2 regions of the Clostridium sp. RTP31139st1_H3_RTP31139_211217 genome follow, and region 1 is predicted to be linked to the other one. Evidence: riboswitches for the same ligand, from Rfam matches in the RefSeq annotation. Region 1 holds a riboswitch; the other holds the start of a gene.
The links. Region 1 has a riboswitch for thiamine pyrophosphate ahead of thiT (energy-coupled thiamine transporter ThiT). Riboswitches for the same ligand answer to the same signal wherever they lie in the genome.
Positions count from the first base shown of each region.

Region 2: it holds a riboswitch for thiamine pyrophosphate, as region 1 does, so the genes downstream of both, thiD (bifunctional hydroxymethylpyrimidine kinase/phosphomethylpyrimidine kinase) here and thiT (energy-coupled thiamine transporter ThiT) in region 1, are expected to answer to the same signal.

Region 1 covers NZ_JBCOAB010000025.1:14,876-22,813, reverse strand. The annotation lists gene nrdD (anaerobic ribonucleoside-triphosphate reductase) at 1-1,666, opposite strand, end outside; gene ABUA17_RS11350 (DegV family protein) at 1,906-2,751, shown strand; gene ABUA17_RS11345 (PadR family transcriptional regulator) at 2,755-3,210, shown strand; gene ABUA17_RS11340 (hypothetical protein) at 3,296-3,499, shown strand; TPP riboswitch at 3,525-3,626, shown strand; gene thiT (energy-coupled thiamine transporter ThiT) at 3,682-4,329, shown strand; gene ABUA17_RS11330 (YhfM domain-containing protein) at 4,462-5,286, opposite strand; gene ABUA17_RS11325 (DUF7922 domain-containing protein) at 5,446-6,648, opposite strand; gene rsmA (16S rRNA (adenine(1518)-N(6)/adenine(1519)-N(6))-dimethyltransferase RsmA) at 6,774-7,616, opposite strand; gene rnmV (ribonuclease M5) at 7,617-7,938, opposite strand, start outside.
Region 2 covers NZ_JBCOAB010000014.1:47,019-54,956, forward strand. The annotation lists gene ABUA17_RS08175 (alpha-galactosidase) at 1-603, shown strand, start outside; gene melB (melibiose:sodium transporter MelB) at 792-2,180, shown strand; gene ABUA17_RS08185 (beta-galactosidase) at 2,461-4,416, shown strand; gene ABUA17_RS08190 (HAD family hydrolase) at 4,469-5,197, opposite strand; TPP riboswitch at 5,712-5,813, shown strand; gene thiD (bifunctional hydroxymethylpyrimidine kinase/phosphomethylpyrimidine kinase) at 5,974-6,771, shown strand; gene thiM (hydroxyethylthiazole kinase) at 6,795-7,601, shown strand; gene tenA (thiaminase II) at 7,603-7,938, shown strand, end outside.

The DNA of each region.
Region 1 (7,938 bases):
CTTTTTTATCCTGCTTTATAAACTTTCCTGATAACCCTTCAGCTGGTGTTGCATAACAACTCCAATTAAGATGTGTCTCTTCAATTAATTTATCTGTATAATTTCTAATGAACTCAATTATTTCTAACCCTAACTTTCTAGCTTCTTTAGATTCTCCATGATGACATCCAATTAAAGCAGTTAAAGTTTCAGCAAGGCCTATAAATCCTATAGCCCATGTACCTTGTTTAAGAATTGGTTCAATAGAATCATCTTGTGACAATCCTTCCGAACCTTTCATTAATCCTTGACCTGCAACAAATGGCAAATCTTTAACTCTTAATTGCTTTAAAACGCCATATCTATGAAGCAATGCTTCTTTTGCTAAAATTAATCGTTCTTGTAATATTTCAAAAAATTTATCAATATTTTTATTAGCTTCTATCCCTATTCTAGGTAGGTTAATAGTTATTGGAGCTATATTACCTCTTCCTTTACATCCTGGCTCTCCATTAACATTTTTCATCAAATAAGTACGACATCCCATGGTTGCTGGAAGATATCCTTTATCATAATATTCCTTATTAAAATCAGCATCTATATTCATAAATGTTGGATTCATTCTTCTTGATGCAACCTCACAAGCAATCTTAAATAAATAGTAATATGGATCATTTGGCTCTCTATTAACGTCTTCTTTAACTCTAAATATTATATTAGGAAATATCGGTTGCTCTCCTTTTCCCAATCCCTTTTCATATTCTTTTAAAAAGATTTCACAAACTAATGCAGCATCTTTAGAATTTGGTATTCCTAAATTTATAGAAGAAAATGGAACCTGAGATCCTGCACGTGAATGCATAGTATTTAAATTATATACAACACCTTGCATAGCCTGATGGATTCTATACTTTAATTTTTCCTCTACTAAATTTTCAAATTCTTCTTTAATTCCATATTGTATTAATTCTTTTCTTATTTCTTCTCTTGTTGGCTCAACAAATTGAGCCATATCATTATCAAAATCTGGATGAGACTGTCCCCCAAACATATCATTTTGAGTTGATTGCAATAATATACAAGACAATTCTGCTGCAGACTCTATACGTTTAGGTGGTTTTATAGTGCCGTATCCAGTATTAAACCCCTTGCTTAATACCTCTCCTGTAGGGATATGCAAACAATTTGTTGTTAAATTATACGAATCAAGATCATGGAAATAAACCTCTCCAACTTCATGAGCCTTTGCCAGATATTTAGGCATATTATAAAGATTATGCCATTTATTAGACTCAGAAGCTATTCTTAATAATTTAGAGCTGAAATTATTTCCAACATTCGCATTATCCCTATCTGTTTCAATGCCTATATTTTTAATAGCTTTCATCAAATCTGACTTTATATCTCTAACCCTAGTTCGCTCTCTCCTATAAGAAGAATATGCTCTTTGAATATTTATATGTCCGCTATCAATTAATGCTTTCTCTACTAAGTTTTGTACTTCCTCTACTGATACTTTTTCCTTTTTAGACTCTTCTATATACTGAATAACCCTTTGAATGCAAACTAGAACTTCACTTTCTCTTAATTGTTCCCCAACTTCATCGCTTGCTTTTTTTATTGCATTGCCAATTTTATCAGTATTAAATTTAACTTCTCTGCCATCTCTTTTTACCACATATAGCACTTTATTCGCCTCCTACACACAATATATTGTGTATATTTTAACTCTCATATACATTCTATCTCTTTTGGAATTATATGTAAATAGTTTTTAATTATATATATTTTTTAACTTTACCTAATAAATTTTTATGAAATTGTATAACCTTATCAATAGTGATAATATTACACTTATCACTATTGATAATATTATCTAATATGATATACTAAAAATATACAATAAATTATCGGAGGATTTTTTATATGCAAAAAATTGCTTTAATTACAGATAGCGCTTGCGATCTTGATTTAAATACATTAAGAGAAAATAACGTTAATTTATTACCACTTAGAATAATCTACTCTAGTGGTGATTATAGAGATAGAATAGATATTTCACCATCTGAAGTTTATGAGAACTTGGAAAAAGAAATTCCTACAACATCTTTGCCAAGTGCTAAGGAAACTGAAGAAATCTTAAATAAATTAGAAGAAGAAGGATATACACATGTTATTTGTATTTCTATTTCAAGCGGTCTTTCTGGAAGCTATAATGCTTTAAGATTAGCTTTAGAAGATCATCCTAAACTAACTTCTTTTGTTTATGACACAAAAATACTAGCTTATCCACAAGGAGAAATAGTTATAGAGGCTTCTAAGCTTATAAAAGAAGGTAAAAGTTTTGAAGAAATAGTAGAAGAACTTCCTAAAATTAGAGAAAGAGTTACTGGTTACTTTACAATTAGCACTTTAGAATATCTAAAAAAAGGTGGTAGAATAGGAAGACTTGCAGGAACTGTTGGTGAATTCTTAAATCTTAAACCTATAATAACTACTGACGAAAACGGAATTTACTATAACGTGGCTAAAGTAAGAGGTAGAAAACAATCTTTATCTAAAATGACTGAAATTTTAAAAGGTTATTTAGAAAAAGGAAAATGTGATGTAGCAGTTTTACATGCTGGCTGTGAAGAAGAAGCTACTAAATATATGGAATCTATAAAGTCATTACCAAATGTAGCTTCAATTAAAATCGCAGAAATAAGCCCTGCCCTTGGCGTGCATGGTGGGCCTGGATTAATGGGATTCTCTGTGAAAATGGAAAAATAAATAATGGGTGACTTTGATTTTAACAATCTAGAAGATATTAAAGCTGAGGAAAAAAGACTACATGATGAGTATAAAGCTAAGCTTGCTGAACTAAAAAAAGTACAAAAAGAAAAAGAAGCTGTTGGTCAGGTTTTTACAAAAGGCTTATTGCCCATCTATGTACTTCATATATTAAAATCTGGCCCTACAAATGGTAATGAAATCTCTACAAAAGTTTCAGAAAGAACCAATGGACTTTGGACTCCTAGTACCGGTGGAATATATCCTTTATTAAAAAAATTAGAGAAAGAAGGATTAGTAGTAGGAAAATGGGATGATCCAAAAAAGAAATTTCAAAAATTTTATTCATTAACTCCATTAGGTGAAAAGGAATTTGATAATAGAAAAAAATTGCTTAAACATAAAATTGAAGAATCTTTAAAAGTCTTTCAAATAGTTTATAAAGACTTATATTTATAAAAATACATCCAAGAATATTCTTGGATGTATTTTTATTATATTTTAGGGTAAACTAATAAAAATTTATTTAGGATGGTGTATTATCATGAAAGGAATGATATTAGATTATACAGGCAATGATGCCTTCATATTATTAGAGGATGATTCTGTTATAACTATGCCACTAACTTCATTTGAAACTATCATGCCCATAGGTACTAATATAAGTTTAACAAATTTATTTAATAAATCTTCTAATACAAATTATAAGTCCTCTCAAATGCTTAATAAGACCGTTGACTTTTTGTAAATTTATGGCTAAAATATATGTTATATAAAGTTGCTAGGGGTGCCCCAAGGCTGAGAGATGACTTTTTCATCAACCCTTTTAACCTGATCTGGATAATTCCAGCGTAGGAAAGCCATTATAGAATAAATTATGTATATTCTAATGCCTAGGTACCTCTTACGCAAATAAGGAGGTATTTTTTTATGTCAAATTTTCTAGCAACACTTGGAGAAAATTTCAAAACTATTTTTAGCAGTCCATTAACATTAATCACATTAATTGGCTGTGCAATTTTATTAATTGCTTTTATTAAATTTAAATCATTAAAATTTAATTCAAAGTTAATAGCGCGAATAGGACTAGCTATTGCTTTAGCATTTATCTTAGACATGATAAAGATTTATTCCCTACCTAATGGTGGTGGAAGCATTTCTTTAGGTAGTATGATTCCAATAATCATTATTTCATTTGTTTATGGTCCTTCTATTGGACTATTTACAGGTTTCCTTTTCGGATTATTCAAATTAATACTGGATCCATATATATTAAATCCTATTCAAGTATTATTTGATTATCCTTTACCATTTATGGCTGTTGGAGTTGCCGGATTCTTTAAAAATAAATACTTAGGCGCAAGCATCGGTATGCTACTACGCTTTATTTCACATTTTATTTCAGGCGTAGTTTTCTTTGGTTCATATGCCCCAGAAGGTATATCTCCAATTATTTACTCATTAAGCGTTAACGGTCTAGCAGTAGGTGGGGAATTAATGATTTGCTTAGTTTTACTTGCATTCTTACCTGTAGAAAGACTAGTTAAAATGCTTAAATCTAATATAGCAACAATTTAGTAGTTAATAATTTTAAGTTAATAATTAAAAAATAAAGTCTGCCTAGGCAGACTTTAAAATATATTATTAGAAACTCCCCAAGGAGTTTTATCCTAAAACTATTAACTATTAACTATTAATTCTTAACTCCTATTACCATCCTTTAGGTTTACTTTCTAATACCTCTATATTCCATTCCTTAAATTCATTAACTGCAGAAACATAATATTTATCTTCTGTATTTTCTTTTTTATTTTTTACAGTAATTAATGTTTTAAAATTGCTACTATCATACCCTCTATTTTTTACAGTAATAACCATATCAAAATCTGCTTCGTTATTTTTCACTAACTCAACATTTGGAATAATTTGTTTAGCTTTATCTAAAAAACTAATTATATCAGTAGAAAACACATATTTTAAACAATCAATATCTCCACTTATGTTTACTCCTACCTTATAATCATTTATATTTTCTGTTTTACTTACTTGTTGTAATATTTCTAAAATAGATTGATAATAAATATAATCAAAATCTCTAGGTTTTCTTATAAAAGATAAATTTTTAATTATTACTTCATCTAATCTTTTAGAAACTGAAAATGTATTACCATCATTATAAAAATTCCCATCTTCTGTTCCAACAACATAATAAAATTCTTTAACTTCATCACCTAAATCAAATTCAAACTTATAATCTGGATCTAAACTAGACTTATTTTCGCTTATCTTTGCCCTAGATAATATATTATAAATATCTCTAATGGCACTTGTTTCCGTTACTATAAATTTAAATCCTGTATCTCTTGTACTTTGTATACTAATTTGTTCTATATCACTTGAATTTAAATACTCGAAATAATCATTCTTCAATCCAAGTTTTTTTTCAACATTTTCTATAATTGTACACCCTGAAAAACCAAGTACAAACATTATTAAAAATGAACTTAAAATATATTTTTTTAATGCTCTTAACATTTGTATCTCCTTTTAATTTGTTAATTAAAATAATAGGAGAAGCATATGCTTCCCCTAATAAAGATAATTATAATACTTTATTCCAATATTAGCAATTTAATTTATTATATTAACCTTCAAATAAAATTTAGATATAATATCTAAGCACTATGTTCTTCATTATTGCATTGGGACAACAACTGTTGAATTTTTGAAATCATAAAACATTAACCAACAGCCCTCACTACGTCCTCCATTAGTATTTACCCAAGTTACAAAACCTGTTCTTCCATCGTAAGGCTGTTCATCCTTATCTTTCTTTCCTGGCACTCCATAAATAATATGTTTTAGGTTTCCTCTTGAATCGCACTTATATCCAAGCATAAAATATCCATATTTTTTAATGTATGGATAATAATTTAACATTGGATAATAAGCTAATGTATACTTATTATAATTAGACATATTACACATTTCATGTAAATCATGAATAGGTATTCTGTACCACTTCGTATACTTTAACTCATCTATGCTATTATAATCTCTTTCAAATCCATCAACTATTGATTCAAAATACTCTCCTATGCTTCCTCTTATCTTTCCATTTATCGGATCAAACTCTTTATTAGCTTCAATTTCTTCTTCATAATCTTCGAACTTACCCCTTAAGTTTTCCCTTGGTGTAATTTCTTCTATTATTTCATTTAAAGCCTCTTGTTTTACTTCGTGTACTTCTTGTACTTCTTGAACTTCTTGTATTTTAATTTCTTCTTTTGATTTTTCTTCTACTTTTTCTCTATCAACCTTTTCTTCAGTAGCTTTTTCTTCTACCTTAGAATCTTTAACTTCATTACTAGTAGATTTACTTTGGTTCTTCTTTAATTCTGGTTTTCTTTGTTCTTTCTTAGAATCCTTATCTGAAACTGATTTTATTACTCTAACATCTTTAGCTTTAACAATAATATAACTCTTCCAATTATCGCTAGGTTGTTGTCCATTTAAAAATCCGCACATCACAAAAATTGGAGTATTATTATTCATTTTAGCTATAGCAGTTCCACAAATCTTATCAAATTCTAAGTTTAACCCAGCAATATTTGATACATTATATTCCTTTGTTGCTTCACCTTTACCACTATCACTCACGTCTAAAGGACCCAAATTTACTATTTGCTTTGTATCCTTTTTACAACAAATAAGTAACATGTAGTATTTATCATCATCCTTTTTAAGATTTTGAGCATAGAAAGAAATTTTACATTTATCTCCTTTTGCTTCTATCTTAGAATATCCAGATAATGTCTTATCATCAGAGTTTGCATATCCTCGTTCGTCCTCCTGCAAAATTACGAAGTTTCTATACAATCTACTATTACTTGCCATTCTCTAGAACCCCCACTTTATATTAATTCCATATATTATATGTTCAACATTATAAAATATGTTATTATTTTTAAGTGGCTTACTTAATGACTTTATAGAGTTTATAATTTAAAACAACTCAGTTCTTATAAAATTTCATTAATACAGTTTGCAAGATTAGCAAATTCTTGGATAGATAATGTTTCTCCTCTTCTCTTAGGATTAACTCCAGCTTTTTCAAAAGCTTCTTCAAGCTTTTCCTTTGCTGGTCCAATACTCTTAACGCCATTCCATAAAGTTTTTCTTCTCATATTAAAAGAACTTCTTATTATATCAAAGAACAATTTTTCATTTTCAACTTTAACTTTTGGCTCACTAAGCTTATCTAATCTAATAACTATTGAATCAACCTTTGGTCTAGGTATAAAACAACTTGGTGGTACTTTTCTTACTATACTTGTATTACAGTAATATTGAACAAGTAGAGACAGTGCACCATAATCTTTATTCCCAGGCTCTGCATTCATTCTCTCTGCAACTTCTTTTTGAATCATTATTGTTAATGATTTAAAATTGTACCCATCCTTAAGTAATTTTACTATTATAGGTGTTGTAACATAATAAGGCAAGTTTGCAACTAGCTTTACACTCTTTTCATCACCTATTACTTCATTAAAATCAACCTTTAATGCATCATTATGTATAAGTGTAAAATTAGGATTAGCTCCTAATTCTTGTTCTAATATTGGTATTAAATCATTATCTAATTCTATTGCAACTACTTTTTTAGCTTTCTTTAATAATTGAGCAGTTAATGTACCTACTCCTGGTCCTATTTCTATTACTAAATCTTCTCCATCAACTTCAGCTCCTGAAACTATATCTCTAGGCACCGAATCATCAATTAGAAAGTTTTGACCTAAACTTTTAGAAAACTTAAAATTATATTTTTTAACCAGCTCAGCTGTTTTTACATCTTTTATATCCATTTATTTCTCCTTCTCTAGTTCCGCATCTACATATTTAATAGCTTCTATAAATTCTTCTTTAGTTATTCCATAATTATTTAATCTTGATAACATTTGATTTGCATTTCCATAACCAATTCCCAACTTATTTCCAAGTTTTATTCTTCTAGCTTTTGCATTAGGATCACCATTTAATCTAAAATAAAACATATCTTGAGCATCAAATGTTTCAGCCTTTTCTTCTAATGTTACTTTTGCCCTATTTAAAGCTTCGATAATAACTTCTGGACTAGCATTTTCTACTCCTATATCATCATCCTTAATTCCATCTTCTTGTGCAATA
Region 2 (7,938 bases), on a different contig from region 1:
GGTGGAAGAATAGATTATGGTATTTTAGGAATATTCGATGATTTTTGGACAAGCGATAATACTGATGCTTATGACAGATTATTTATTCAAGAGAATTATTCATATATATATCCAATAAAAGCTATGAGAGCTTGGGTAACTGATTGTCCGAACTTTTTATCAAGAAGAATTATACCTATGAAGTTTAGATATCATAGTGCTATGATGGGTACTTTAGGTATTGGATGTAATATATTAAAATTTAGTGAAGAAGAAATAGAGTTATCTAAGGGATTAATTGAAGAATATAAGAATATAAGGCATATAGTTCAAGAAGGTGATTTCTACAGATTAGAAAATAATTCCAAAAATAAATATAAGCTTTATCAATACATGAATGGAAAAGAAGGGTTAGTATTTGCATTTTTACCTCAAAGTGAACTTGGACATAGAGGTACAACTATAAAGTTTAGAGCACTTGAAAAAGAAAGAACCTATTTAGTTAAAATTGATAAAAATGTTATTGTGAAAACAGGAAGATATTTAATGAATCATGGATTAGAACTAAAATTATATGGAGATTATGATAGCATTATAATAAAGATAAGTAAAATAGAGGAATAATTCATCCAAAAGATAGCTATTTGGAATAGCTATCTTTTTTATATAAAATCATAAAAAAATTTTAGTAAAAAATAATTAAAATTTTACTATAAAACACTTGTGAAACGTTTACTGATATGGTAATATAAAAATGTAGTAAGTGAAAACTATTACAAAAAAGGGTTAGTATTGAATAAAAATGAGGAAGGATGAGAATTATGGGATTATCTTTTAAAGAAAAGTATTCATTTGGAATTGGAGCATTAGGAAAGGATTTATGTTATGCAATTGTATCTAGTTATTTAATGATTTATTTTACAGATTCAATTGGACTAGCTCCAGCATTTGTTGGAAGTTTATTTTTAGTAGCAAGATTATGGGATGCAGTTAATGACCCAGCAATGGGAATGATAGTTGATAATACAAAAACAAAGTGGGGAAAATTTAGACCATGGATTTTAATAGGAACGTTTATAAATGCAGTTGTTTTAGTATTCTTATTTAAGAGACCAGCAGGATTAGAAGGAAGTTCACTATATGCTTATTATTCAGTTATGTATATATTATGGGGTATGACTTATACAATAATGGATATACCATATTGGTCTATGTTACCTTCTTTATCTAAGACTAATGAAGAAAGAGCTCAAATGTCAGTTATACCAAGAATATTTGCAAGCTGTGCATGGTTAATAATGGGTGCATTTGGACTTTCAATAGTAAATAAGTTAGGAAATGGTGATCAAACTAAGGGATATGGAGCTTTTGCAGTAGTGATTGCAGCAATTTTTATAATTACTTCAATTATAACAGTTATAAATGTTAAAGATAGTAGTTGTAAAGTAACAGAATCAAATAAAAAAGTAGAAAAAACAAGTTTAAAGAAAGCATTTAAACTTATAAAAGAAAATGATCAACTTATGGTATTTATAGGAGTTGTACTTGCATATAACTTAGTTGCTCAATTATCAGGAGGAATGTCAATTTACTATTTTAAGTATGTTGTAGGAAATGAAAATATGTACCAAGTATTTACTGCATTTGCTGGACTTGCTGAAATAGCTGCACTTATGTTATTCCCAATGCTTTCAAAGAGAATGAGTAAAAAGGGTGTATTTAGACTAGCATGTTATTTACCAGCAGTAGGATTAATAATTCTATTATTAGCAGGAATATTTGTTCCAGGTAATGCGGCACTTATAGCTTTATCAGGAATAATAGTTAAGTTAGGTTCAGGATTTACACTAGGAGCTACCACTGTTATGTTAGCAGATGTTATAGATTATGGTGAAGTAAGATTTGGTTCAAGAAATGAAAGTATAGTTGCTTCGTTCCAAACATTATTAGTTAAAACAGCATCAGCTTTATCAGGATGGTTAATAGGTGTTGGATTAACAATAGTAGGATATGTTCCTAATATAACACAAACTGCAGGAACAATATTTGGTATGAGAATACTTATGGTGGCAGTACCTTCAGTAATAACATTATTAGGATTATTCATTTATGTAAAGGGTTATAAACTTCAAGGTGAATATCAAGAAAAGATAATGGAAGAATTAAATAAAAAGAGAGAAGCTGAAATTAACTTTGCATAAAGGTTAGATTGATATTAAACAAGTAAAATAAAATTTAAGTTAATAATTATTTTAATAGGTAAGAAGTTAAGAATAATGATTAGAAGTTATGCAATTATATTTTCAAATAAATTTAATAGTATATTTCTAAAGCTTGTACTTCTTACTTATTAATTATCATCAATAAAAAAATTACATTACAATTTGATTTATTAGATATGTAGTATATAAAACATAAATTTAAATACAAGAATTTTTAGAAAGATAAATTATTTATAAATAGTAGTCAGGAGTTGTTAAAATGTATTTAGGTGTAGATTATTATCCAGAGCACTGGAATGAAGATATGTTAGAAGAAGATTTAAATAATATAGTAGAGCTTGGAAGTAATGTTATAAGAATTGGTGAATTTGCTTGGCATATGATGGAGAAAGAAGAAGGTTTATTTGATTTTTCTTATTTTGATCATGTAATAAATGAAGCAAAGAAAAAAGGATTAAAAATAATATTCGGTACACCAACAGCAACAATGCCTGCATGGCTTGCTAAAAAACATCCAGATGTATTAGGTGAGTTTGAAGATAATACTAAGAGAGTTTTTGGTGGAAGAAGACAATATTGTTTTAATAGTAAAACTTATCATAAATATAGTAAAATTATAATTAAAGAACTTGCAAATCATTTTAAAGATGAAGAAGGAATAGTTGCATGGCAAATAGATAATGAATTTGGTCATGAAGGTAGCGATGTATGTTTCTGTAATGAATGTAAAAATGCATTTAGAGATTATTTAAGAAAAAATTATAATAATGATATAAATAAATTAAATGAAATATGGGGAACAAGATTTTGGTCGCAAACTTACAATGATTTTGATGAAATACCAGTTCCAGCAAAGACAATAACTACTCATAATCCAAGCCTTAGGATGGAATGGGAAAGGTTTAGAAGCGTAAGTGTTGAAAATTATGCAAAATTGCAAATAGATATTTTAAAAGAAATATTAGGCGAAGATTCTGTTATAATTCATGACTTTTCAGGTGGATATTTTGATAAGAGCTTTGATTTTTCAAAAGTTGCAAAATACCTAGATGTAGTTGCATATAATAATTATCCTGTGTGGGGAGGGCAAAGGGAGCCAATTCCTGCACATGAAATTGCTTGTGGCTTAGATTTTATGAGGGGGGCTAAAAGACAAAATTTTTGGATTACAGAAGCTATAATGGGAGCACAAGGACATGATGTTATTGGTTATTTACCAAGACCAAATCAAGCTAAAATGTGGTCTTATCAAGCAATGGCTCATGGATGCAATTCTCTTATGTATTTTAGATATAGAGGCGCAACACAAGGAGCTGAACAATATTGCTATGGAATAATAGATCAGGATAATCAAAAAAGAAGAAAATTTTATGAGGTTCAAGATTTTTTCAATAATATGAAAGAAAATGAAGATGTTATAAATAGTGAAATAAAATCAGAAATAGCAGTAATTTATGATTATGAATCTATGGCATCATTTAGAATTCAAAGACAAAGCTTTTTAATGGATTATAAAAATGAAGTATATAGATTATATAGACCTTTCTATGAAAATAATGTTAATATTGATGTCATTCCATCATATCTAGATTTTAGTGAGTATAAAGTTTTATTAATACCAACAATGATTGTATTTAAATCTGAAGTTCAAGAAAGAATTAGAGAGTTTGTTAAAAATGGTGGTAAAGTAGTATTTAGTTTTAGAACTGCAATTAAAGATTACTATAATAATTTAACATTAGGGCAGTTAAATCCAAGTTTTTACACTGATTTAATAGGTGGCTTTGTTGAAGAAATAGAATCTCTTCAAGAAGGTCAAAAGGTTAATGTTAAGGGGATAAATGAATTTAATGGAGTTGAAGGTAGTGGAACTGTATTTAGAGATATGCTAAAAACTACTACTGCAGAAAGTCTATTTATGTATGATGATGAGTTTTATAATGAATTATCAGCTATAACTTTAAACAAATATAAAAATGGTGAAGCTTATTATATAGGTACTGGTGTAGATAATAATATTATGGACTTAATAGCTAAAAAAATTATAGTAGAAGCTGATATAGAAGCTATAGAATCACCTAAGGGTGTTGAAGTAGTTAAGAGAAAAGTAAATGATGAAGAGCATTACTTCATTATGAACCACACCGCAGAAGGTAAAATTTTTAATAATATTAATTTAAAGGCCTATGAAAGTAAAATAGTAAAAATTAAGTAAATTAAAGGTGGTTAACTTTTTAAATTAACCACCTTTAAATTTTTATATTATGTTAAATAAGAGAAAGACAATTTACATCTAATTTGTAAGTTACATCTTTTCTTTCAACGATTATATTTATTTTCTTTTTAATTTCTTCATCATCCATAATTTTAGAAATAAGTTCACGTGTTGGGTTCATAGCATATGGGATACCTACATTTTTAAACATAGTAAAATCACCAGCAGTATCACCATAAGCATAACTTTGACTTAAATCAATATCATACTTCTTGCATAATTCTTTAATTGCCTTTTCTTTACTTTCTGAATCCCACATAGGAGTAATATAGCCATTATATTTATTATCTTTATCTAATTCATAGATTGTACCTCTATAATCATCCATATGATATTTTAATGACATTTCTCTTACCAATTCTATAGGAGAACCTGAAATAGCAATTACAATATCTCCTTGCTCTTTATGCCATTTAATTCTTTCTCTAGAAAATGTATAAACTCTATCACCTTTTTGTTCAATAACTTTTTTAGCAATATAGTCTATATGATATTTATCTAATCCTTTAATTGCTTCAGTGTAGACATCTACCATTTTTAAAAGATAAGTATCATAATCGCCTTGTCTTTTATCCCAGTTAATATAAGCAGGTTTTACTTCTTTATACCACTTATTTTCATCAACTAGGTCATATTTAATTATTTTTTTAAAGACCTCAGTAATAAGTCCTTCTCTGTAGATTGTGCCGTCAATATCAAAAAATGCTGCTCTTCTTGACATATAAAAAACCTCCTTATGTTTTAAACTTTTATAAAATATCTTTAACTTACTGTCCAATAGGTAAGATGAGCTAAATAAACTTTAAAAGTTTAATTAAGCTGAATTAGATATTACATTATATAATAATAAACCAAAGCGAAAAATGCAAGACTAAGTGAGATTCTAAATTTTAATTTAGTTAATCGAACTTACTCAGCGACTGAAAGGAGTCGAGTTTCCTTAAAGAGGATTCTAAATTTTAATTTAGTTAATCGAACTTGCCTGAAACTCCAAATTTTAATTTAGCAAGTTGAAGGTACACTTTAGTGTACTCAGCGACTGAAAGGAATCCAGTTTCATTTATAACAAAAAATATTAATATTTTTAAGAAAACTTCTTATCTAAACATTAAACTTATTAAGTAGCTTTAGAAAATCTACTTTCTTTAGTTAGTATGACAAAAAATAGAAGAATTTATATTAGAAAATGTTGACAAAAAATTACAATGCTATATAATATGGATATAAAGAACTATATAAAATGCTAGGGGTGCCAATTAAGGCTGAGAGATAAGAAATTATTAACCCTTGTACCTGATCTGGATAGTGCCAGCGTAGGAAAGCTTATTAATGTATACTTTAAATAATCTACAAGGTAATTTTTAAACTTTATCATAGTATAAGTTTAAATAATTTGTAGTAAAAGTAAATATATTATTTGTAATTATAACGCTATATTCCAGTTGGGATATAGCTTTTTTTATTGGGAAAAATTAAAAATTAAAAAGGAGAAGAAATATGAGAAATTACAAAATACCCACATTAACCATTGCAGGATCAGATTCATCAGGAGGAGCAGGTGTACAAGCAGATTTAAAAACGTTTAGTGCAATAGGAACTTATGGAATGAGTGTTATTACGGCAATAACAGCACAAAATACACAAGGAGTTTTTCTTGTTGAAGATTTAAGTAAAGAAATAATAGAAAGTCAAATAAATGTAGTTTTTGAAGATATAGAACCAGCGGCTGTAAAGATAGGAATGGTATCAAGTGCAGAAATTGTTCAAACAATTGTAAATACATTAAAGAAATATAATCCTAAGTATTTAATAGTAGACCCAGTTATGATATCTAAAAGTGGATATTCATTATTAAAACCAGAAGCAAAGAAAAGCTTAATTGAAGAGCTTATACCAATGGCTTATATAATAACTCCAAATACACCAGAAGCAGAAGAAATTACAGGAATGAAAATAAATAACCTTGATGATATGAGAGAGGTAGGAAAAAGGATCTTAGAATTAGGACCTAAGTATGTGTTAATGAAAGGTGGACATCTTGAAGGTGATGCAGTTGATGTATTAATAGGAAATGATACATTTGAAATTTATAAACAAGAAAGACTAGATAGAAAAAATACTCATGGAACAGGATGTACTTTATCATCAGCAATAACGTCGCACTTAGCATTAGGATATGACATAGTGGAGGCTGTTAAGTTAAGCAAAGAGTATATAACAGAAGCAATAAGACATAGCTTTGATATAGGCAAAGGTGTTGGACCTGTAAATCATTTTTATAAATTTGAAGACTAAGACTTAGATAAGGAGAAGAAGTAATGTTTGAATTAATAAATAAAGTTAAAGAAATAAATCCTTTAGTATTACATTATACAAATGAAGTAACAATAAATGATTGTGCAAATATAACATTAGCTTTAGGGGCAAGCCCTTTAATGAGTTATTCTGATGAAGAAGTTGAAGAGATAATTAGTGTTGCTAGTTCAGTAGTAATTAATATTGGAACTATGAATTCAAGTAGATTAGATTTATTTGTTAAAGCAGGAAAAGCAGCTAATAAATTTAATAAGCCTGTTGTATTAGATCCAGTAGGTGTTTTTGCAACAAAGACAAGAACAAACTTTACAAATAAACTATTAAATGAAATTAAATTTGATGTTGTTAAAGGAAATATAGCTGAAATAAAGTTTATAGGTGGACTTGATGTAAGGGGACAAGGCGTTGATTCCTTTGATGATGGTGAAGATATATCTGAAGTAGTAAAAAGAGTGGCTATAAAGCTTGGATGTGTGGTAGTTGCAACTGGAAAAGTTGATTTTATTAGTGATGGAAATAGGGTTATAAAGATATTTAATGGAACACCAAAGTTAAAAAGTGTAACTGGTACAGGGTGTATGACAGGAAGCTTAATAGGAAGCTATTTAGGAGCTTATGATTCTCTTATTAAGTCTGATGAAAAAGTTAGTAAGATAGAAGCTGTTGCAATTGGGGTACTTACAATGGGAGTAAGTGGTGAATTAAGCGATAGAAATAATATTGCAATAGGAAGCTTCAAGGAAGAACTTATGAACAATATTTATGAAATGAATAGTGATAAATTAAAAGAATATGGAAGGGTTGAATAATATGAAATTTTCAGAAGTTTTATTTAGTGAAGTTAAGAAAATTTGGGATGGATATTTAGAGCATCCCTTTGTTAAAGGAATAGGAGAAGGAACTTTAGATAAAGAAAAGTTTAAAAATTATTTAATTCAAGATTATTTATATTTAAAGGACTATGCTAAGGTTTTTGCTATGGGATTAGTTAAAGCAGAAACTATGAAGGAAATGAAGTTTTATCATGAATCCATAAAAGGAGTATTAGATGATGAGACTGCAGTTCATGTTAATTACTTAAAAGACTTTGGATTAAGTACAGAAGAGGTAGAAGCTTATAAAAGTGAATTAACAACTGAAAGTTAT